Regions from separate parts of the Bacillus sp. PK6-16 genome, predicted to be linked through region 2. Evidence: predicted binding sites of a transcription regulator. Region 2 holds the regulator's gene; the other holds the start of a gene.
What was found. Region 2 encodes Rex, which represses fermentation and respiration genes when NADH is low (regulators of the CRP and FNR family bind a similar motif). Its sites were predicted from a motif close to TTGTGAAATATTTCACAA; they were not measured.
Positions count from the first base shown of each region.

Region 1: a site for Rex is predicted at 4,350-4,367, ahead of M1D66_RS20330 (formate/nitrite transporter family protein). Genes of this name have one in related genera too.

Region 1 is NZ_CP096511.1:3,962,960-3,974,547, forward strand. Features, by position in the region: gene phaQ (poly-beta-hydroxybutyrate-responsive repressor) at 1-286, shown strand, start outside; gene phaP (polyhydroxyalkanoic acid inclusion protein PhaP) at 329-853, shown strand; gene M1D66_RS20310 (MaoC family dehydratase) at 955-1,398, shown strand; gene M1D66_RS20315 (alpha/beta-type small acid-soluble spore protein) at 1,546-1,731, shown strand; gene M1D66_RS20320 (TrkH family potassium uptake protein) at 1,841-3,160, shown strand; yybP-ykoY riboswitch at 3,199-3,365, shown strand; gene M1D66_RS20325 (TerC family protein) at 3,456-4,250, shown strand; gene M1D66_RS20330 (formate/nitrite transporter family protein) at 4,452-5,303, shown strand; gene M1D66_RS20335 (cyclic-phosphate processing receiver domain-containing protein) at 5,331-5,642, opposite strand; gene M1D66_RS20340 (prepilin peptidase) at 5,657-6,379, opposite strand; gene M1D66_RS20345 (LutC/YkgG family protein) at 6,493-7,203, opposite strand; gene M1D66_RS20350 (LutB/LldF family L-lactate oxidation iron-sulfur protein) at 7,203-8,624, opposite strand; gene M1D66_RS20355 ((Fe-S)-binding protein) at 8,641-9,360, opposite strand; gene M1D66_RS20360 (FadR/GntR family transcriptional regulator) at 9,529-10,185, opposite strand; gene M1D66_RS20365 (sensor histidine kinase) at 10,601-11,588, opposite strand, start outside.
Region 2 is NZ_CP096511.1:5,038,174-5,049,761, reverse strand. Features, by position in the region: gene tsaD (tRNA (adenosine(37)-N6)-threonylcarbamoyltransferase complex transferase subunit TsaD) at 1-826, shown strand, start outside; gene M1D66_RS25795 (ABC-F family ATP-binding cassette domain-containing protein) at 1,312-3,237, opposite strand; gene M1D66_RS25790 (redox-sensing transcriptional repressor Rex) at 3,425-4,054, shown strand; gene M1D66_RS25785 (YdiK family protein) at 4,084-4,275, opposite strand; gene M1D66_RS25780 (CPBP family intramembrane glutamic endopeptidase) at 4,272-5,021, opposite strand; gene groES (co-chaperone GroES) at 5,412-5,696, shown strand; gene groL (chaperonin GroEL) at 5,735-7,369, shown strand; purine riboswitch at 7,510-7,611, shown strand; gene guaA (glutamine-hydrolyzing GMP synthase) at 7,776-9,314, shown strand; purine riboswitch at 9,467-9,568, shown strand; gene M1D66_RS25760 (NCS2 family permease) at 9,698-11,023, shown strand; gene M1D66_RS25755 (response regulator transcription factor) at 11,168-11,588, shown strand, end outside.

The sequences.
Region 1 (11,588 bases), 1.1 Mb from region 2:
TTCTGTTGACCAAGGTAATGTTTATAGAACACTACGCAAACTAGAAAAAGAAAACCTTATTTCTTCTACTTGGGATACAAGCGATGGAGGGCCAGCAAAAAGAATTTATTCTTTAACTGAATATGGAGAGCAATATTTAACAACATGTGCGACTTCTTTTGAACATTATCAAAATATGTTGCGAACGTTTTTCACGTTATACACCAATGCATTCTTTCCATTTTCTACTTCTCCAGAAAAGGATGAAACGGATTCTTCATCTTCACCTGGTGGTACAGCAGAGTAATCTGCGTTCACAATATGCAAAAAAACATTTGGGGGTCAAACAATGGAAACTAAACCATACGAATTAGTCGATGCATTTTGGAAAAACTGGTCTCAATCACTTTCCCTTTTCTCTTCAGCTGGGAAGCAATTAGAGCAACTTACTTTAGAAACATTAAAACAACAACAAGACGCTTTGCATAAATTAACATCAGGAGTAGATGAACTAGAAAAAGAACTACAACAACTCACTGCTCAGTTCAATAACCAATATACAGATTACGTGAAACAATTAACTGGAAACTCCTTAAATGATCAAATTAACGAGTGGCAGGACAAATGGAAGGAACTTTCTGCTCATATGCATCAGCTTACTGTTTCTCCTACAAAAACATCATTGTCAATTCTTACCCAAACAAGCGGCCAATTTGAAGAAACAACAAAACAATTTATTGAGCAACAACAATTACAACGTGAAGAGGCTCAAAAACAGTTAGAGGGTTTTTTGGAAGAGTTCAAGTCAAAACAGTTGGAACTCGCAAAAAAGTTCGAGGAAAACTCAAAAAATCTATTTACTTCCATCAAGTAAGAAAAATGTGGGAGCTAACCGCAGCACAAACAAAACTCTTTCTTCCTCCTACTACATCAAGATGGCTAACATTTTTCGATATGGAAAAGAAGGAGGACAAAATGAATCCATTTCAAGAAGCACAAACTGTTCCGGAGCTTCGCTATGATGAGATTCAAGTCGGTGATCAAGCATCCCTTACAAAAACAATTACAGATGAAGATGTTATCAATTTTGCAAAATTGACTGGGGATGTGAATCCTATTCACATTTTAGATTCTTTTGCAAAAACGACAATGTTTAAAGAACGTATTGCTCACGGTATGCTCGTTTCGAGTTTTATTTCTACCATCCTTGGAACGAAACTCCCAGGCAAAAATACGATTTATTTATCTCAAAATGTTTCATTCCGTGCCCCTGTCAAAATCGGTGATACACTTCGCGTTGTGGCAGAGGTTATTAAGAAGCGTGATGATAAAAAAATCATTACGCTACAAACAAACATATATAATCAATCAGATGATATTGTCGTGGAAGGAACAGCGACAATACTAAAAAAAGAGTAGCAAATTTGCTACTCTTTTTTCTATCCAAGAACTTCTAATCGCACCGATTACTTCCGCGTATGAGTACGTCGTTTCCACATAAAATAACGTTACCAGTTTAGATAAGAACTTAGCTGAACTGGACTACTCATAAGGATGTGTATCAACATGGTAAAAACAAACAAATTATTAGTTCCAGGTGCAGAACAAGCACTTGAACAATTTAAATATGAAATTGCACAAGAATTTGGTGTAAGCTTAGGATCTAATACAGCATCTCGTTCTAACGGTTCAGTTGGCGGTGAAGTAACAAAACGCCTTGTTGCTTTAGCTCAACAACAATTACGTGGATAATAATATAACATATGGCTTAGAGGCAGATATTCTCTGCCTCTTTCTATTTTCAACATACATAATGGTGCTTTTTCACATACTAATCAAAACGAAAGGAGCGATCTGTAAAATGAAACGGATTAATATTAGCATGAGCCCTCCCCGCGTTCTTACTTTGTCTTTTCTTGTATTATCAGTTGTCGGCACATGTTTATTAAAACTACCCATTGCTACGACAACGTCCATTTCATGGCTCGATGCCTTATTTACAACCGTTTCCGCTTGTACTGTTACTGGGCTTGGTGTTGTAGATACTGGAAAAGTATTTACTTTGTTTGGACAATGTGTCATTTTAACGCTTATACAAGTTGGCGGGCTTGGCATTATGAGCTTTGCTGTCTTAATTGCGATTATGCTCGGAAGAAAAATCGGTCTTCAAAATCGAATTTTACTGCAACAAGCATTAAATCAAACGAATATCGGCGGCATCATCCGTCTTGCCAAAGCATTATTTTTATTCTCTTTTACAGTCGAATGTATCGCTACTATAATTCTTTCTTTTGAATGGGTACCAAAATATGGGGTTATGAAAGGGATCTATTATAGTTTTTTCCATTCAATCTCAGCCTTTAACAATGCTGGCTTTTCTGTGTGGAGCGATAATTTAATGTCCCATTCTCATAGCATTCTTGTCAATCTCGTCATTTCCTCTCTCATCATTTTAGGTGGAATTGGTTTTACAGTAATCGTAGACATAAAAAGAAAGAAAAACTTTAAAAACCTTACACTACATTCAAAACTTATGCTCTCTTCTACTCTAATCGTCAACATTATTGCTACCCTTTTTATTTTTATATTCGAGTTCCATAACTCCCTTTCTATGAGAGGTTTTACCCCATTTGAAGAAGGATTGGCCTCTTATTTTCAAGCAATTTCAACGCGAACTGCCGGGTTTAATACTGTTGATATTTCTACATTGTCAAAACCTTCTCTCCTATTAATGATGCTCCTTATGTTTATTGGTGCTGGTAGCGCTTCAACTGGTGGTGGGATTAAGTTAACAACATTTTTAATCATATTTTTTGGCGTATTTAAATTTTTACAACAACAAGAGGATATTGTCGTATTTAAAAAATCCATTAAAGATACTCTCATTGTCAAATCATTAACCATTACTATTATTTCAATTTCATTTATCTTTTTTGCTATTTTAATTTTGAGTATTACTGAGCGAGTTCCTCTATTGATGAGTGCTTTCGAAGTATTTTCAGCATTTGGGACTGTTGGCCTCAGTATGAATTTAACACCCCACTTAACTATAATCGGAAAAGCTATTATTATCTTTATGATGTTTTTCGGGAAAATGGGTCCTTTAACATTGGCTTTTTCATTTGCTCGTAAAAAGAACCTGAAAATAAAATATCCGAATGAAGATATTTTAACAGGTTGACAACCGTATAAATTATCCATATAATGAGAATACAATAACATATCTCCAAAGGGGAGTAGCGTCCAAGAATATTTCTTGGAAACAAAGTCGTCATTACGTAGAACTTAGTTCTTCCGGCTTTGTTGGCATTTTTTATTACATATGTCTAGCAAGACCTTTGCCTATTAACGGCAGAGGTCTTTTTTGCATTCACTTCCAGATTCTTCCAAAGTTAATAGGCAGGAGTATGGGGAAACTAAATAGTGGGGAAATTCTTCACTTATTTAGAACTTATAGAAATGAGAGGAGAATGTACATGGATGTATCATTATTATTGGAGTATGGTTGGGTATTACTCATCCTAATTGCACTTGAAGGGATTTTAGCAGCTGATAACGCTCTTGTTCTTGCAATTATGGTAAAACATTTACCAGAAGAAAAACGAAAGAAAGCACTATTTTATGGATTAGCGGGGGCATTTGTTTTCCGATTTGGATCGTTATTTATGATTTCGTTCTTAGTCGATGTATGGCAAGTGCAAGCAATCGGTGCCATCTACCTTATGTTTATCGCTGGTAATCACTTATTTAAAACATATGTTAAAAAGAACACAGATGAAGAAACAGAAGAAAAAGAAGCAAAGAAAAAACAAGAGAACTTTTGGTGGACTGTATTTAAAGTTGAGGTTGCTGATATCGCCTTCGCAGTTGATTCAATTTTAGCTGCTGTTGCACTAGCAATGACTTTACCAAAAACAGGATTAGGTACAATTGGTAGTCTTGATACTGGACAATTCGCTGTTATCTTTGTAGGTGGACTTATCGGATTAATCATTATGCGATTTGCAGCAACTGCTTTCGTACAAATCTTAAAACGTAAACCAGGACTTGAAACCGCAGCATTCTTAATTGTAGGTTGGGTTGGTGTGAAGCTAGCAGTTTATACATTAGCACACCCTGCATTAAATGTAATTCCACATTCATTCCCAGAATCCACTCCGTGGAAGCTTACATTCTGGATTGTATTAGTCGGAATCGCAGTTGGTGGTTGGTTCTTCTCAAAAGAAGTAGAAGTAAAAGTAGAAAAGAATTTAGACGAAAAAGCGCTGTAATTACAGCGCTTTTTCTTTTTCTTTCTTCCTCCCAATGTCCAGAAAAAATTCCATTATACTACCTTTTGTAAACGCTTTCTTAATGTATGTATGTCCTTTTTGTGAAACATTGCACAAACTTATTGAAAGTGAGAACAATTCCATGTACTTTATTTATATAAGGAGTATTTATAGAAGATTTACTAAAGGAGCGTATTACTCATGCTAGAACAAGGACTAGATTATGTTGTCAAACTGGCTAAAAGCAAAAAGAAAATACTAGATACAAACCCAATGCAATATTTCATTCGTGCTGCACTTGCGGGTATTTATATCGGTTTTATTATTGTACTATGTTTTAAATTAGGTAACTTTTTTCACATTGCAGATTCACCAGCAACTTATTTAGCTGCTTCTATGTTTTTCGGGATTGCTCTCGTACTTATTATATATGGCGGTGCTGAATTGTTTACTGGGAACACAATGTACTTTACTGTAGCAACTTTAAGAAAAGAAACAACGATTTCTGATACACTACGTAACTGGGTTGCTTGTTATGCAGGTAACTTAGCCGGCGCGTTATTCTTTGCCTTACTATTTTACGCAACTGGAATTTTTGAAGCAATTGATCACGGTCACTTAATGAGTAAAGTCGTTGAAGGAAAGATGAACACACCTACAATGCAGTTATTCTTTAAAGCCATTTTATGTAACTGGCTCGTATGTCTTGCTTGTTTCTTACCTTCTCAGGTTAAAGGTGACACAGCAAAAATAATAGTCATGATGCTACTTGTTTTCACATTCTTCTTATCTGGTTACGAACATAGTATTGCAAACTTATCACTCTTTGCTTTATCTTTAGTTTCACCGCATCCTGAGACAATTTCTTTTTCAGGTGCTATTCATAACTTAATTCCTGTTACAATCGGTAACATTATTGGCGGATCAGTATTTGTCGGTATGGTATACCACTACTTAACAAAGAAAACACCTGAAGTTCAACAGGAAGAAACTGAAATCGCAGCAGCTCAACAAGAAGAGATTATTCCTTTACAAGCACATATGAAACATTAAAAACTCCAAAGTTTTACTTTGGAGTTTTTAGCTTCCCACGTATTTAACAACAAGGTGAGGATTAATTTCTCCTTCTTCTTTTCCCTTATCCATTCTCTGTTTCATCTTGTGCATACCGATGACATCATTCGTATGAAGGTGAATTTCATTCACATATAATCCCTCTGTACAAAAAGCTTCTACAAAATCTAGTCCATTTTTTGCTCTCCACCCCATATTAAAATCAAGGGAAAGAATATTCACATCATAATTCCGAACCATTTGCAAGGCACATTCTACCGTAGTTGCGGACACATACCCGAACGGGCAACTTCTTTGATCATCCATATATACGTTCATTTTTGACTCCCTCTCTAATTTGAATATGCGGCCAATACATAACACATTGCCCCAAGACTAATAAAAGGACCAAATGGAATTGGCTTTCCTACTTCTATACGTTTTAATACGATACCAATCCCGAAAAAACAAAGACTAAAACAAGATGCTAAAAATAAAACGATAAAAACTCCCTTCACTCCTACTATAAAACCAAGTAACGAAAGTAGTTTTATATCTCCTCCGCCAAGCCCTTCTGGATATATCTTTTGCATGCAATATAACAAAAGGAATATAACACCACTACCAACTATACTATCTGTCCAAGTAACTAATTGTACAAAAATACTTTCGAGAATGAGTAAAACGGCAAACGAAATTAAAATACAATCAGGAATTAACATATATAAGTAATCTGTAACTGAAATAATAAGAAGTAGCGAAAAAAGGGATAAAATGATAATAAGTTCTCGTTCTATTCCAATCATATACACGGTAAGAAGAAATATACTTCCTGTTATACATTCAAATGCTACATATATAATTGGAATTTTCCTCTTACAATTCGTACAACAGCCTCTTTGTATATAAAATGAAATGATGGGGATTAGTTCTTTTGGCCTTAGCACATATTTGCAATAATAACAATGTGAACGCGGGGTAATAATAGACGCACCTAATGGAACCCTCACCGCAACTAACATAAAAAAAGAACCAAACACCATCCCTGCTAACAGTGCATATAAATAAGTGAACATCCCTTCCTCTCCTTTCCAAAAAAACATAGCAAAAAAAGGAGAGAACTTCTACTTCATATTATCCTTTATTCTACTAAAAAAGCAGGCCATTTTCCGGCCTGCTTTCCCCTCTTTTATACGATGAAATATACTGCTTTTAATGGTCCATGTACTCCGACAACAAGATTCATCTCAATGTCAGCCGAGTTACTTGGCCCTGTAATAAAGTTAATACAAGATGCCGCTGTCTCCCCATTTTCTACGCGTGAGTTCATATCCTGAACTGCTTGTGTAATACGAGGCACAAGTGTTTCACGTGGAATAATAGCAAAATATACAGTCGGTAAAAAGTGTAAAGAACGTCCCTGCCCTTTATGACTTTGTACAACAATTGTACCAGATTCGGCTAATGTATAATCACTAAATGCAATACCAATATTCGCTTTTTCAGCTAAACGCATATTTTCGTCTTTTCTCTCTGGATCCCATACGTTTACTTCAACGTCTCGCTTTGGAAGTTCTTCTTTAAATAAAGATGTTAAACCATATGCATCAAAACGATCATCTGCTGATAATAAAATAGGTCCCCCGCCGTTTTCCATGATTACTTTTTGAAGGTCTTCACCTAAACGGTCATTTGTCGTTTCTACTACAGTTGTATGAATGTTTGTACATTGCTTTTTAAACACTTCTAGTAATTCTTCTTGTGAATAATCTTTTAACGTTTCTATATTCACATTACTTTTCCATACTGGACGCTCTACACCTTCTGTTTTACGTGCGCGCCCAAGTTCTTTTGCAATGTTATCTAGAAAGGCATCACGGTTTTGAATTAATCCTGTCATTATTTATCCCCGCCTTTCTTATGATCTTTATACCAATCACGGAATCGTTCTTTACTTGGAGCTGGGAATTCACGAATATCCGTCCAGTTTTTAAGTGGTCCAACACCTTTTGATACACGATTACCAGATGTAAATGGACTCATTGCCGCTGGTGCCATTTTTGAACCCATTTTATATAAAGCAGCTGAAGAAGCACCCATACTAAACATTTTCATCGCTAGTTTTTCTGCAAGTGGTGCACGACCTTCTTGCTCAACGATGACTTGACGATGTTTTAATAATAAATCATGCAATGGAATTTTTACTGGACAAGCTTCTGTACATGCTCCGCATAAACTAGATGCATAAGGAAGCTCTTTGTAATCATCATATCCACCTAGAAGCGGTGTTAATACCGCACCGATTGGTCCTGAGTAAATCGATCCATATGAATGTCCACCAACGTGACGATATACAGGACATACGTTAACACAAGCAGCGCAACGAATACATTGTAATACGGAACGGAATTCAGATCCAAGAATTTGAGAGCGACCATTATCAACAACCACTAAATGGAATTCTTCAGGTCCATCAACTTCCTCTTCTTGAATTGGTCCTGCTACTGTTACATAACTTGTTAATTTTTGACCTACTGCACTACGACATAGTAAACCAACTAAAACATCTAATTCTTCCATTGTCGGAACCATACGTTCCATACCCATTACCGCAATTTGTGTTTTAGGAATTGACATAACAAGATCTGCATTACCTTCATTCGTTACTAAACAAAGAGATCCAGTATTTGCAACAGCAAAGTTACAACCAGTTACACCAATTTCTGCATCCATAAATTTCTCACGAAGTTGTTTACGAACAAACTTTGTCATTTCATATGGGTCATCAGAATTTTCATAGCCTAGCTTTTCTTTAAATACATCGCGAATTTGCGTTCTATTTTTATGAAGTGCAGGTGCAATAATATGTGAAGGTGGATCGTTATCTACTTGCAAGATATACTCTCCTAAGTCACTCTCTAACACTTCACAGCCAATCTCTTCAAGCGCATGGTTCATACTAATTTCTTCTGTTACCATCGACTTTGATTTTACTACTTTTTTCGCTTGTTTCTTTTTGGCAACGTCTTGAATATACTTTGCAGCTTCCTCTTTCGTCTTCGCAAAGTACACGTGTCCGCCTCTTTTTGATACATTTTCACTTAACTGCATTAAGTAATAATCCAGATTTTCTAACGTATGTTGACGAATTTGTTCACCTAGTTCACGCCACTCTTCCCAGTTTCCTAATTCATCTGCAGCTTTTAAGCGATTCGTATATAAACGCGTTTGTGCAGAAGATACTGCTCCGCGCATAAACGAATCTTGAATTCCATCACCAACGCGATCATTAAATTTTTTCTCACTGATTTTCATAGACATAGCTTATGTTCCCCCTTCATGAGCGACTATTCAGTACCTCAGCAATATGCATTACTTTTACTTCTTTTCCTAAACGCTCAATACGTCCGCCAATGTTTAACAAACACCCACAATCTGCACCGATTAAATAATCTGCACCTGTTTCCATGACACTATCTACTTTTTCGTCTACCATTTGCTCAGAAATTGGAGTCATCTTAACTGAAAACGTTCCCCCAAACCCGCAACAATTTTGCACGTTTGGCAAATCTCTCACAGTTAATCCTTTTACATTTGATAATAAAATTCCTGGTGCTTCTTTTACTCCAAGCATACGCGTCATATGACATGATTTATGAATAGTAGCTATCCCTGGTAAACTTGCACCAACATCTGTAACTTTTAAAACATCTACAATAAACTGTGTAAATTCATAAGTTTTATCAGCAACTTTTTGTGCACGTTTAGCCCACTTTGGATCATCTTTGAAAACATGCGGATACTCATGAAACATTGTCGCACAAGAACCAGATGGCGTAACAATATATTCTGCATCTTCGAAAGTTTCAATCATATGTTTCATCGCTTCTTTTGCTGCTTCTACATGGCCGCTATTATAAGCAGGCTGACCACAACAAACTTGTGCTTCTGGAAATTCAATTTCACAACCTAAACGCTCCAACACTTCAACTGTTGCTTTGCCGACATTTGTTTCAAACATATCGACTAAACAAGTAACAAATAAAGTAACTTTCATAACTATTACTCCCCCTTTTTACAACTTCACCAACAAACATATGGTCATCAGATGACTTAGTAGAGAAGAAATAGGCTCAACCATGGCCTATCCTCTCCCTCTTCTAAAGAAAACGCTTACTTAATCTTTCTCTATTTTATCAGAAAATTAAATTTTTAAAAGATTAAATTACGAATTTATATCGTTTTTACCTGTGACAATATGTTCTACATTTGTTAAATGATCTAGCATTGCTTGCTGCGCTAATTCTACATCTTGTTTTAACACCGCATCATATATAACTTGATGCTCTTCTATAAGTCGTTCTGATGTCGTTTGTTCACCATATAAAATAATGCGTCTTGATTCACCAATTGTTTCAGCAATCATCTCTGAAACATGATTCATGAGTTCAAGCAAAATGTTATTATGCGAAGACTCTGCAATTCCCATATGAAATTGAAAATCGGCTTTTTCGCCAGCCTTTTCATCTCCAATGCTCTTTGCCATTTCATCTAACCAATGTTTCATATTTTGTAAATTATCTTCCGTACGTTTTGCCGCCGCTACTCGAACTGCCCCCACTTCAAGCACCTTTCGTACTTCTAATAAATTCAAAATATCTTCTTTCTTCATTAATAATCTATTGTTTAATGATTTCGTTAATGAAGAAGAATCGAAGTTCTTCACATATGTACCTTCTCCTTGTTTCATCTCAATTAAGCCCATCGCTCTTAGCGCACTTAGCGCTTCACGAACAGCAGATCTGCCAACTTGAAACTGCTCAGCTAATTGATGCACAGGGAGTAGTTTGTCACCAGGTTTTAACGTACCATTTTTAATCATTGTTAAAATAGCTTCAGATACTTCTTCGTAAATTTTTTTCGGTTTAATAGATTTGTACTCCAGTTAAATCACCTCAGTATCTTCCAAACAACAATTGAAACGATTTATAAGAACTTTGCATCATAACTATTTTAGACCGAATTGATAAGAAGTACAAATGTTTTGTTCATAAAATAGTCAAATTTTCGATATTTATTACATATTAATTTATATTTTTACGTATAAAGTGAAACTTTAATCAGTGGGGGTTTTGTTCATCGCCCACTGATTATTAGCCCTCACGAATCGGACTTTTACGGGCAGCAGGGCCTCCACCTAACTTCTTTGCTTCCGTTGAATTTTGAGGTGAGGGTCTTACTGCCCGGCGAATATCGGGATAAATATTTTCTTCAATATAAAGAACATGTCCTAAAAATTAGAACATGCTCCCCTCATCCTGTACATTCAGTTTAATAATAACCGTTGTTCCCTTATCTTTTTCACTTTCAATTTTCCACTGTCCACCATGTATATGAACAATTTGTTTCACAATAGCAAGGCCTAAACCTGTTCCACCATGTTGACGACTTCTCGCTTTATCAACTCGGTAAAAGCGTTCTCCAAGATTCTCCAAATGTTCTATATCAATACCAATTCCTGTATCTTTTATTTTTAATTCACAGTAATCATCGATTTGCTCTAAAGTTATAACGATATTTCCTTTTTGATTTGTATACCGTATCGCATTATCTAACACATTATGAAGCACTTGTTGCATACGATCTTCATCAATCATGACAATGACCTCTGGATTTAAATTAGTTGAAATATGAATTTCCTTTTCTATAAACTTAATCTCATACGTATCTAATACGTCTTCAATCAGCTGTGAAAAAACGATAGGTTGCTTCTTTAACGGAAAGTGCTCACCTTCTAATTGTGCTAAGTCTAACAAGTCATGAACGAGACGCTGCATACGACCTGCTTCTTTATGAATTAGCTGCGTTACTTTTTCCTGTTGCGGTCCCTTTGCAACACCATCTAAAATAGCCTCGCTATACCCTTTTATATAACTAAGTGGTGTTCTAAGTTCATGCGAAACATTTGCTAAAAATTCCTTACGCTTTACATCTTCTGTTTCTAATGAATTTGCCATTTTATTAAATGCTTTTCCTAATCGTCCAATTTCATCCTCTGAAGAAACTGTAATCCGCTCCGAAAAATCTCCCGTAGCCAAATGATTTGCAACCCGCTCCATTTGCGAAAGTGGCTTCGTAATTGCAATTATAATTTTCCTTCCAACCCATATCGTAATTAAAATCATAGCAATTGCTAACGGTGCTAAAATAAGACCCATATCATAGATTAAATCTTTTATACTTTTTAAAGGAATATACGAATAGACAATTCCGACTAATTTTTTA
Region 2 (11,588 bases):
AGAAGCTTTAAAGGAAGCAAACATCACATTTGATGATATTGATGCAATTGCTGTAACAGAAGGTCCTGGTTTAGTAGGAGCACTTCTAATTGGAGTAAATGCAGCGAAGGCAGTAGCGTTTGCACATGATATTCCGTTAGTCGGTGTTCATCATATTGCTGGTCATATTTATGCGAACCGTTTAGTAAAAGAAGTTCAATTCCCGTTATTATCACTTGTTGTATCTGGTGGGCATACAGAACTTGTTTATATGAAAGAACATGGTTCATTCGAAGTAATTGGTGAAACACGAGACGATGCAGCTGGAGAAGCATATGATAAAGTAGCTCGTACGTTATCTATGCCATATCCAGGTGGTCCTCATATTGATCGCCTTGCACATGAAGGAGAACCGACAATTGATTTGCCTCGTGCATGGCTAGAACCGGATTCGTATGATTTTAGCTTTAGTGGATTGAAATCAGCAGTTATCAACACTGTGCATAACGCAAAACAGCGCGGTATAGAAATTGCACCAGAAGATTTAGCGGCAAGTTTCCAAGAAAGTGTAATAGATGTACTTGTAACGAAAGCAGCTCGTGCAGCAGAAGCTTATAATGTAAAGCAATTACTTCTTGCTGGTGGAGTAGCTGCTAATAAAGGGCTTCGTGCGCGATTAGAAGAGGAATTTGCACAAAAAGAAAACATTGAATTAATTATTCCGCCGCTATCTTTATGCACAGATAATGCAGCGATGATTGCAGCGGCAGGGACAATTGCTTATGAACAAGGTAAGCGTGCAACATTAGCCTTAAATGCAAATCCAGGATTAGATATTGAAGCATAGTTATACACATAATTAACCACAGGTTGTGGATAAAACCCATATTATCTGTTGATAATGTGGGTTTTATTGTGTATATAAAATGTTGATAACTTTTTTGTTGGTTGTGGATAATGTGGAAAAGTTATTTTAATGTTTATTTTATAAAGGTGGATATGTGTATAAACTTGTGGATAAATAGGATGATGTCAGACCTTTGAGTTTGTTCTTTTTCGGGAAATAAAAAGTAAGAAGATATCCCCGAAAAACATTTTGAAACATCCCCCTATTATAGAAGATGCTAATATTGTCAATCTTTGTCGTTAAATCGATATTTCGTGTCGAATTGTTAATATATATAGGGTTACAATAGATATATTTGAAAAATCGTTGGTATATTCTAAGTTACGATTGATATACTCAAAAAATTGTTTCTGTATTAAAAGAAAAAAAGATGTCGCATAGTCAAAAATCCTGACTTATGAGACATCTTCCTTATTTAAATATGCTTATACATGCAGCTCTTCCCATTCTGCCATACAAGTTTCAAGTTGTTCTTGTAGCGTTTGCTTTTTCATTGTAATTTCACTAGCTTTTTCATAATCTGCATATATTTCTGGTAAGCAAAGTTGATCTTCTAACGTAGCAATTTCTTCTTCTAATTCCACTATACTTTGTTCTAGCTCTTCAATTTTTCTAGTGCGTTGACGCTCTAGTTTTTTACGCTCTTTTTCTTCTAAATAATTTAATTTCTCTTGTGCAACCACCTTTTGAACAGGAACGTCACTTTCTTGCTGTTCAAGTTCTGCACGTTCAATCATTTCATTTTTCTTTTCAACGTAGTAATCGTAATCCCCTAAATATTCCTGTGCACCTTCTGTTGATAACTCAACCACAGTCGTTGTTACACGGTTAATAAAGTAGCGGTCATGTGAGACGAATAGAAGAGTCCCTGGGTAATCAATTAAAGCATTCTCCAAAATCTCTTTACTATTTAAATCGAGGTGGTTCGTAGGCTCATCTAGAATTAACAAATTTGACTTTTGCATCATAAGTTTTGCAAGAGCTAATCGAGCTTTTTGTCCACCACTAAGGGAAGATACTGGTTTCAGTACATCATCTCCTGTGAATAAAAAATTCCCAAGTATAGTACGGATTTCTTTTTCCGGTTGCAGTGGATATTCATCCCATAGTTCATTTAAAACCCGTTTAGAAGATGTTAAGTTTGCTTGTTCTTGATCATAATAACCAACAGATACATTTGATCCGAAAGAAACATCACCATTTAATAGTGGTAACTTATTCACAATGGATTTTAACAATGTGGATTTCCCAATTCCGTTTGGACCAACTAAAGCAACACTATCTCCGCGAGTTAAGCGCATAGTTACATGTTCAATTATAGGGTTTTCATCATAGCCGATGGTTGCATCATTTACTTGTAAAACATCATTTCCACTTTGTTTTTCAATATCGAAGTGGAATGATGCTGACTTAGAATCCCCTAATGGTCTCGTTAATAATTCCATTCTGTCTAGTTGTTTACGGCGACTTTGAGCACGTTTCGTTGTAGAAGCGCGAGCTATATTCTTTTGAACGAAGTCCTCAAGTTTTGCGATTTCATCTTGTTGTTTTTCGTAACGTTTCATTTCTTGCTCATATAATGCTGATTTTAAGTCTAAATATTTACTGTAGTTACCAACAAATCGTCTGCTTTCTTTATTCGAAATTTCATATACTTGTGTAACGAGTTTGTCTAAGAAATAACGGTCATGTGAGACGATTAATATTGCGCCAGGATAACCTTGCAAATATTGCTCAAGCCATGTTAATGTTTCGATGTCTAAATGGTTTGTAGGCTCGTCCAAAATAAGTAAGTCTGGTTTTGTTAATAATAATTTCCCGAGAGCTAATCTTGTTTTTTGCCCGCCGCTTAAAGTAGAGATCGTCGTCTGGTGCGTTTCAACTGGGAAGCCAAGGCCGCTTAAAATGGAGCGAATATCCGCTTCATATTGATATCCACCTTGATCTTTATAATTGAGTTGTAATTGGTCATAATCAGCTAACAATCTTTCATATGTAGCTTCGTTTGAAAAGTTTTCTTCTTTTCCCATTTCTTGCTCAAGCCTTCGGAGTTTTGTCTCCATTTGCTGTAAATGGGTAAAGACGGTTAGCATTTCATCCCAAATTGTTAAAGACGTTTCTAGTCCAGTATTTTGAGCTAAATATCCGATTGAGACATCTTTCGGTTTTATAATTTCGCCACCATCATGAGATAATTCACCAGCGATAATTTTTAATAATGTAGATTTTCCTGCTCCATTCCTTCCAACTAATGCGATACGATCTTTTGTTTGTACTTCCAATTTTATGTTTGCAAGAATCGTTTCTGCACCGTATAATTTCGAAAGCGCGTTTACTTGTAATAAAATCAATGTTTTCACCTCAAATAATTTCTTAACTTTGCCATGTTTATATTTCTCAATCATACTAAAAATAGTGTATAGTTTAAAATAAAGAGAGAATACTTCTTCTCTTTATTATACAAGGAATTTAATGAGTGCTAAACTTCTGTATTTGATTAAAGTATATGAATAAAGATAGGAAGAGAGGAGAGGTCATATGGATCAGCAAAAGATTCCACAAGCCACTGCTAAAAGATTGCCTCTATACTATCGATTTATCCAAAACTTATCTCTTTCTGGTAAGCAGCGTGTTTCATCGGCCGAATTGAGTGAGGCAGTAAAAGTAGATTCCGCAACAATACGAAGAGATTTTTCGTATTTTGGAGCGTTAGGGAAAAAGGGATATGGATATAACGTAAATTATTTATTATCATTTTTCCGCGAAACACTTGATCAAGATGATATAACACGTGTAGCACTTATTGGAGTAGGTAATTTAGGGACCGCTTTCTTACATTATAATTTCACGAAAAACAATAATACAAAAATTGAAATGGCATTTGATGTTAGTGAAGAGAAAGTTGGAACAGAAATCGGGGGCATTCCTGTATATCATTTAGATGAATTAGAAGAGAGATTATCAAATGATATACAAGTGGCAATATTAACAGTACCGGCTACAGTAGCGCAAGCTGTAGCAGATAGATTAGCTGAAACAAGCGTGCACGGTATTTTGAATTTCACACCAGCGCGATTAAACGTATCAGAGAATATTAGAATTCATCATATTGACTTAGCTGTAGAGTTACAAACATTAGTTTACTTTTTGAAAAACTATCCACAATAAAACGCAGAGGAAGCGACCTCTGCGTTTTATTATTGTTTCTTCTTTGTGAATTTAACTAATATAAGGCGAAGTGCCAAATTAAAATCAATTGTTGCCATAACTGCAAATAGTATTGTCCACATATTCCAGATTGTATCTGTCACGTTCGTAATGGCGAAGCGTGTAAAGATACATCCAAGAAGGAAGTATAGTGCAGCCATGAACAATGGTGAGTTTCTCATACAAAAAATCCTCCGATAAAGCCTTGCATTTTTTCAGCTTCTTTAATCATTTCTTGAATTTGTTCATTGCTCATAAAAATTTGCCCAATAGCGACTAATGTATTCATCGCAACATGAGCTGCAATCGGAACGATAATACGTTTCGTCTTCACATATAAGAAGGCGAATACGAGCCCCATAGCAGTGTATACCAATAAGTGAGTAAAATCAAAATGAATTGCTGCGAATACAAGCGAACTAATGATAGCTGCGATAAAGAAGTTAAACTTCTTATAAAGCGTGCCGAATAGAATTTTTCTAAATACGATTTCTTCTAAGATAGGTCCAATTATAGATACAACAATAAGGAACCAAGGTATCGTTCTTGCGATGTCCATCAGTCTGTCTGTATTCTCAGATTCACGTGGAACCCCAAATACATACATTTCAATCATACCTGCAATGGATTGTGAGATGATTGCTAAGAAGAACCCGATAAAAATCCATCCAATAGTAGCTGGAACAGAAGAGCGCATTGGATCTAAATGCCTGTCACGAATATCTGTTCTAAGTAACCAAAGCACGATACATAATGCAATAAAGAAGCTAATGATTGCCCAGTGTCCCGTTATGATTTGTCCTTTTTCTTCAATGGTAAATCCTCTATTATCATAGAGTCCTGTTTTTAGGAGAAGTGGTAATCCAACAACGCCAGATAACTGCATTAAAATGTATGTAACGATAATCCACCAGTATTGTTTCTTCAAATGGTTTAACCATCCTTTCTAACTCTAGTGTATGAGATGAGGTAGGATAACATGTAAATATGTTATCTACGATATAAACTTTCATCCGAATTATGATTTTTTTTTAATACATATTTGAAATTGAAGTAAGAGACAGGAAAAAGTTGTGCGTTTAGCGAAAACAACTTAGGGTGTCTTTCATATTGTAACATACGAGTAGGGGAAACAACGATTCATATAGTAAAGGCAGTATTCTATATAGAAAGTTTATATAGTAATTTGCGAAAAAATTATGATTTTTTTACTTGCAAAAGAAATTGAGATTATTTATTATTATAAGTGTGTTAGCACTCGGATGACTTGAGTGCTAATAAATAAAATTTACATAACAAAATGAGGAGGTTATTGTTCATGCTAAAGCCATTAGGTGATCGCGTTGTAATTGAGCTTGTTCAAGCAGAAGAAAAAACAGCAAGTGGTATCGTATTACCAGATACCGCAAAAGAAAAACCACAAGAGGGTAAAGTTGTTGCAGTAGGTACTGGTCGAGTGCTTGAAAATGGTGAGCGTGTTGCTTTAGAGGTAGCAGCAGGTGATCTTATCATCTTCTCAAAATATGCAGGTACTGAAGTGAAATATGAAGGTACAGACTACTTGATTTTACGTGAAAGTGACATTTTAGCAGTTATCGGTTAATTATATAAATCTTAAAAAATCCAAGGGGGTCAATTATTATGGCAAAAGATATTAAATTTAGTGAAGAAGCACGTCGTTCGATGCTTCGCGGTGTCGACACTCTTGCAAACGCAGTAAAAGTTACGCTTGGACCAAAAGGTCGTAACGTTGTACTTGAGAAAAAATTTGGTTCACCACTTATTACAAATGATGGTGTAACAATCGCAAAAGAAATCGAATTAGAAGATGCATTCGAAAACATGGGTGCGAAATTAGTAGCAGAAGTTGCTAGCAAAACAAATGACGTAGCTGGTGACGGAACAACAACTGCAACTGTATTAGCGCAAGCTATGATTCGTGAAGGTCTTAAAAACGTAACAGCTGGTGCGAACCCAATGGGTCTTCGTAAAGGTATCGAAAAAGCTGTTACTGCTGCAATTGAAGAATTAAAAACGATTTCTAAACCAATCGAAGGCAAATCTTCTATCGCACAAGTAGCTGCTATTTCTGCAGCTGACGAAGAAGTAGGTCAATTAATCGCTGAAGCAATGGAGCGCGTTGGTAACGACGGCGTTATTACTTTAGAAGAGTCTAAAGGATTCACAACAGAATTAGACGTAGTAGAAGGTATGCAATTTGATCGTGGATATGCATCTCCTTACATGATTACTGATTCTGACAAAATGGAAGCAGTTCTTGATAACCCATACATCTTAATCACTGACAAAAAGATTTCTAACATTCAAGAAATCTTACCAGTATTAGAGCAAGTGGTACAACAAGGTAAACCACTTCTTATCATTGCTGAAGATGTTGAAGGCGAAGCTTTAGCTACATTAGTAGTGAACAAACTTCGTGGTACATTCAACGTAGTAGCTGTTAAAGCTCCTGGATTTGGTGACCGTCGTAAAGCAATGCTAGAAGATATCGCAATCTTAACAGGTGGCGAAGTAATCACTGAAGAATTAGGTCGTGACTTAAAATCTGCTACAGTTGAATCTTTAGGACGCGCTGGTAAAGTTGTTGTTACAAAAGAAAACACAACTGTAGTTGAAGGTGTAGGAAGCACAGAACAAATCGAAGCTCGCATCGGTCAAATCCGTGCGCAATTAGAAGAAACAACTTCTGAATTCGATCGTGAAAAATTACAAGAGCGTCTTGCTAAACTAGCAGGTGGCGTAGCAGTAATTAAAGTAGGTGCAGCAACTGAAACTGAGTTAAAAGAGCGCAAACTTCGCATTGAAGATGCACTTAACTCAACTCGTGCAGCAGTAGAAGAAGGTATCGTTGCAGGTGGTGGTACTTCACTTATGAACGTATACACAAAAGTAGCTTCTATCGTAGCTGAAGGCGACGAAGCAACAGGTATCAACATCGTACTTCGCGCACTAGAAGAGCCAGTTCGTCAAATCGCAATCAACGCTGGTCTAGAAGGATCTGTAGTTGTAGAGCGTCTAAAAGGCGAAAAAGTAGGCGTTGGTTTCAACGCAGCTACTGGCGAATGGGTTAACATGCTTGAGTCTGGTATCGTAGATCCAGCTAAAGTAACTCGTTCTGCACTTCAAAACGCAGCATCTGTTGCAGCTATGTTCTTAACAACTGAAGCTGTAGTTGCTGACAAGCCAGAACCAAATGCACCAGCAATGCCTGACATGGGCGGCATGGGCATGGGCGGTATGGGCGGAATGATGTAATTCCGTTTGTCCTAAAAAACATCCATTTCTATATAGAAATGGATGTTTTTTTATGTTTTTTAGAAAAGGAAATGAATTTCTGTAGAATTTTGTCGCTTTCTCTCTTGACCATATTGATACTTCATTGTTAGAATCTAGGAAGATAATATAAAACGATCCTTCATATATCCTCAATGATATGGTTTGAGAGTCTCTACCGGGTTACCGTAAACAACCTGACTATGAAGGCAGTGTGTCTTATATTTATAAAGAGCGGAGACTATCTTTCTTTATAAAGCCAGACCCCTGCCTTTTCTTTGTTATGAGACTAGAGGCGGAGGACTGGCTTTTTTTATTATATTGGTAATGCTTTTCGCCAAATTGGTGAAAATATTTATATACGAGAACTAACGTTGGGGTGATTATTTTGAAGAAACAACACGATACAATTATCGTTTTAGATTTTGGAAGTCAATACAATCAGTTAATAGCACGTCGAATTCGTGAGTTCGGTGTATACAGTGAACTTCATCCACATACAATTACTGCAGAAGAAATTAAAGCAATGAATCCAAAAGGGATTATTTTCTCTGGTGGACCAAATAGTGTATACGGTGAAGGTGCATTACATTGTGATGAAAAAATCTTTGAACTAGGTTTACCAATCTTCGGTATTTGTTACGGTATGCAGCTTATGACGCAACACTTCGGTGGTAAAGTAGAGCGTGCAAATCACCGTGAGTACGGAAAAGCTGTTCTTAAAGTAGAGAACGAATCAAAATTATATGCGAACCTTCCAGAAGAGCAAGTTGTATGGATGAGTCATGGTGACTTAGTAACTGGTTTACCTGAAGGATTCGTAGTAGACGCAACAAGTGAGTCTTGCCCAATTGCTGGTATGAGCAATGAAGCGAAAAACTTATACGGTGTACAATTCCACCCAGAAGTACGTCACTCTGAGCACGGTAACGATTTAATTAAAAACTTCGTATTCGGCGTATGTGGTTGTTCTGAAGGATGGAACATGGAGAACTTTATCGAAGTAGAATTAGAAAAGATCCGTGAAACTGTTGGAGACAAAAAAGTACTATGCGCACTTAGCGGTGGTGTAGACTCTTCTGTTGTAGCAGTATTAATCCATAAAGCAATCGGCGACCAATTAACATGTATTTTCGTTGATCACGGTTTACTTCGTAAAGGCGAAGCGGAAGGCGTTATGAAAACATTTAGTGAAGGCTTCCATATGAACGTTATTAAAGTGGATGCAAAAGACCGCTTCATGGACAAGTTAAAAGGTGTAGAAGATCCAGAACAAAAACGTAAAATTATCGGTAACGAATTCATTTACGTATTCGATGATGAAGCGTCAAAATTACAAGGTATGGACTTCCTAGCGCAAGGTACACTTTACACAGATATCGTTGAGAGTGGTACAGCAACTGCACAAACAATTAAATCTCACCATAACGTTGGTGGACTTCCAGAAGACATGCAGTTCAAATTAATTGAGCCTTTAAATACGTTATTTAAAGATGAAGTACGTGTATTAGGATCTGAACTAGGAATTCCTGATGAAATCGTATGGCGTCAACCATTCCCAGGACCGGGTCTTGGTATTCGTGTATTAGGTGAAATCACAGAAGAGAAATTAGAAATCGTTCGTGAATCTGATGCGATTTTACGTGAAGAAATTATTAAAGCGGGCTTAGATCGTGAAATTTGGCAATACTTCACTGCGCTTCCTGGTATGCGTAGCGTAGGTGTTATGGGTGACGAGCGTACTTACGATTACACAGTAGGTATCCGCGCGGTAACATCTATCGACGGTATGACAGCTGACTGGGCACGTATCCCTTGGGACGTATTAGAGAAAATCTCTGTACGTATCGTAAACGAAGTAAAACACGTTAACCGTATCGTGTATGATGTAACGAGTAAGCCACCAGCAACTATTGAGTGGGAATAGTATTTATAAAAAGGTCCATCTATTGCTTATGCATAGATGGATCTTTTTTATTTTGGTATTAATACGAACGAAAATATAAAATTTTATAAAATTGTTCGTTTTTAAATTGACAAAACTACTTCGTCGAGTTAATATGATTATGTAATTCAAACGAAAAGTGAATATTATGCCGTCGTATAATATCGGGGATATGGCCCGAAAGTTTCTACCTAGCTACCGTAAATGGCTTGACTACGAGGCGTTTGTATAAAGATGAGGGGAAACTTGTCTTTGTTTATAGAACGCTTCCATGTATATATGCAATGGAAGCCTTTTTATTTCTCGGGATAAAAGAGGGCTAGGGTGAAATACGGCGAGTAATCATATAACGGGGGAAACGTAAGATGAAACGCTATTTTCAGTTTGATGAGCTCGGTACGAATTATAAGACTGAGTTCATAGCAGGGTTAACGACATTTCTATCTATGGCTTACGTACTATTTGTCAATCCTGCTACGCTGTCGCTTGGAAATGTTAAAGGGTTACCAGCAGGTACAGGGATGGATCCAGGTGCAGTATTCGTTGCTACGGCATTAGCGGCAGCGATCGGTTCGTTAATTATGGGTATTTTCGCGAAGTATCCAATTGCTTTAGCGCCAGGTATGGGAATTAACGCGTTCTTTGCTTATACAGCAGTGTTAACGATGGGTATTCCATGGCAAACAGCAATTGCCGGAACATTAATGTCAGGTATTATCTTTATTATTCTTACTGCTTCAGGTATTCGTGAAAAAATCATCAATGCAATTCCATCGGAGTTAAAGTTTGCAGTAGCAGCAGGTATCGGATTGTTCATTGCATTCCTTGGATTCCAAAATGCAGGAATTATCGTGAAAAATGATGCTGTTCTTGTTGGGTTGGGGGACTTAACAAAGGGCACAACGTTACTAGCAATCTTCGGGGTTGTTACGACAATCATCTTCATGATTAAGAAAGTTAATGGTGCAGTATTTTACGGTATGATTCTTACAGCGATCTTAGGAGTGGCAACAGGATTAATTGATACTCCGAAAGCTGTAGTAGGAGCAATACCGAGTCTAGAACCAACGTTCGGCGTGGCGTTAACGCACTTCGGAGATATTTTCACAGTTCAAATGGGGATTGTTATTATAACGTTCTTCTTTATCGATTTCTTTGATACAGCAGGTACGCTTGTAGCGGTTGCGAATCAAGCTGGATTAATGAAGAACAATAAATTACCACGTGCAGGAAAAGCATTATTTGCAGATGCGATTGCAACTGTAATTGGTGCGATCTTGGGTACATCAACAACAACGTCTTATATTGAATCTTCTGCAGGGGTAGCAGCGGGTGGACGTTCTGGATTTACAGCAGTTGTAACAGCAGGATTCTTCTTACTGGCACTATTCTTCTCGCCATTACTAAGTGTTGTAACGCCAGCTGTAACGGCGCCGGCTTTAATTATTGTAGGAATCTTGATGGTTTCTTCCTTAGGGGAAATTGATTGGAAGAAATTCGAGATTGCAGTACCAGCATTCTTTACAATTATCTCTATGCCACTTACGTATAGTATCGCAACTGGGATTGCGATTGGATTTATCTTCTATCCAATTACAATGGTAGTAAGTGGTCGTCGTAAAGAGGTTCATCCGATTATGTATGTTATGGGAGTTTTATTCGTACTATATTTCATCTACGTTCGTAAATAAAAGGGGTTTTTTAAAGGTCTAGACTTAAGGGGAGTCTAGATCTTTTTTGCGTCTTCAGAAAATCTTAAGGATTTCCGAGCGTTTTTCTTCAGAAGTTTTCCTATAATAGAAGTTAGGGATTAAAAAAGTGATGGGGGAGATATTGTGGCACACGAAACAATACTTGTCGTAGATGATGAAAAAGAAATTCGGAATTTAATTACAATCTATTTAAAGAATGAAGGATATAAAGTATTACAAGCAGGAGACGGAGAAGAAGGATTACGTCTATTGGAAGAAAATGAAGTACATCTAGTCGTATTAGATATTATGATGCCGAAAGTGGATGGTATTCATATGTGTATGAAGGTAAGGGAAGCGAAAGAAATGCCTATTATTATGCTTTCTGCCAAAACGCAAGATATGGATAAGATTTTAGGGTTAACAACAGGGGCAGATGATTATGTAACGAAGCCGTTTAATCCGTTAGAGTTAATTGCACGAATTAAATCTCAGTTACGCCGTTATATGAAAATGAATGGTTTCGCTATTCAAAATGAGGACGAGTTAGAAATTGGGGAGATGA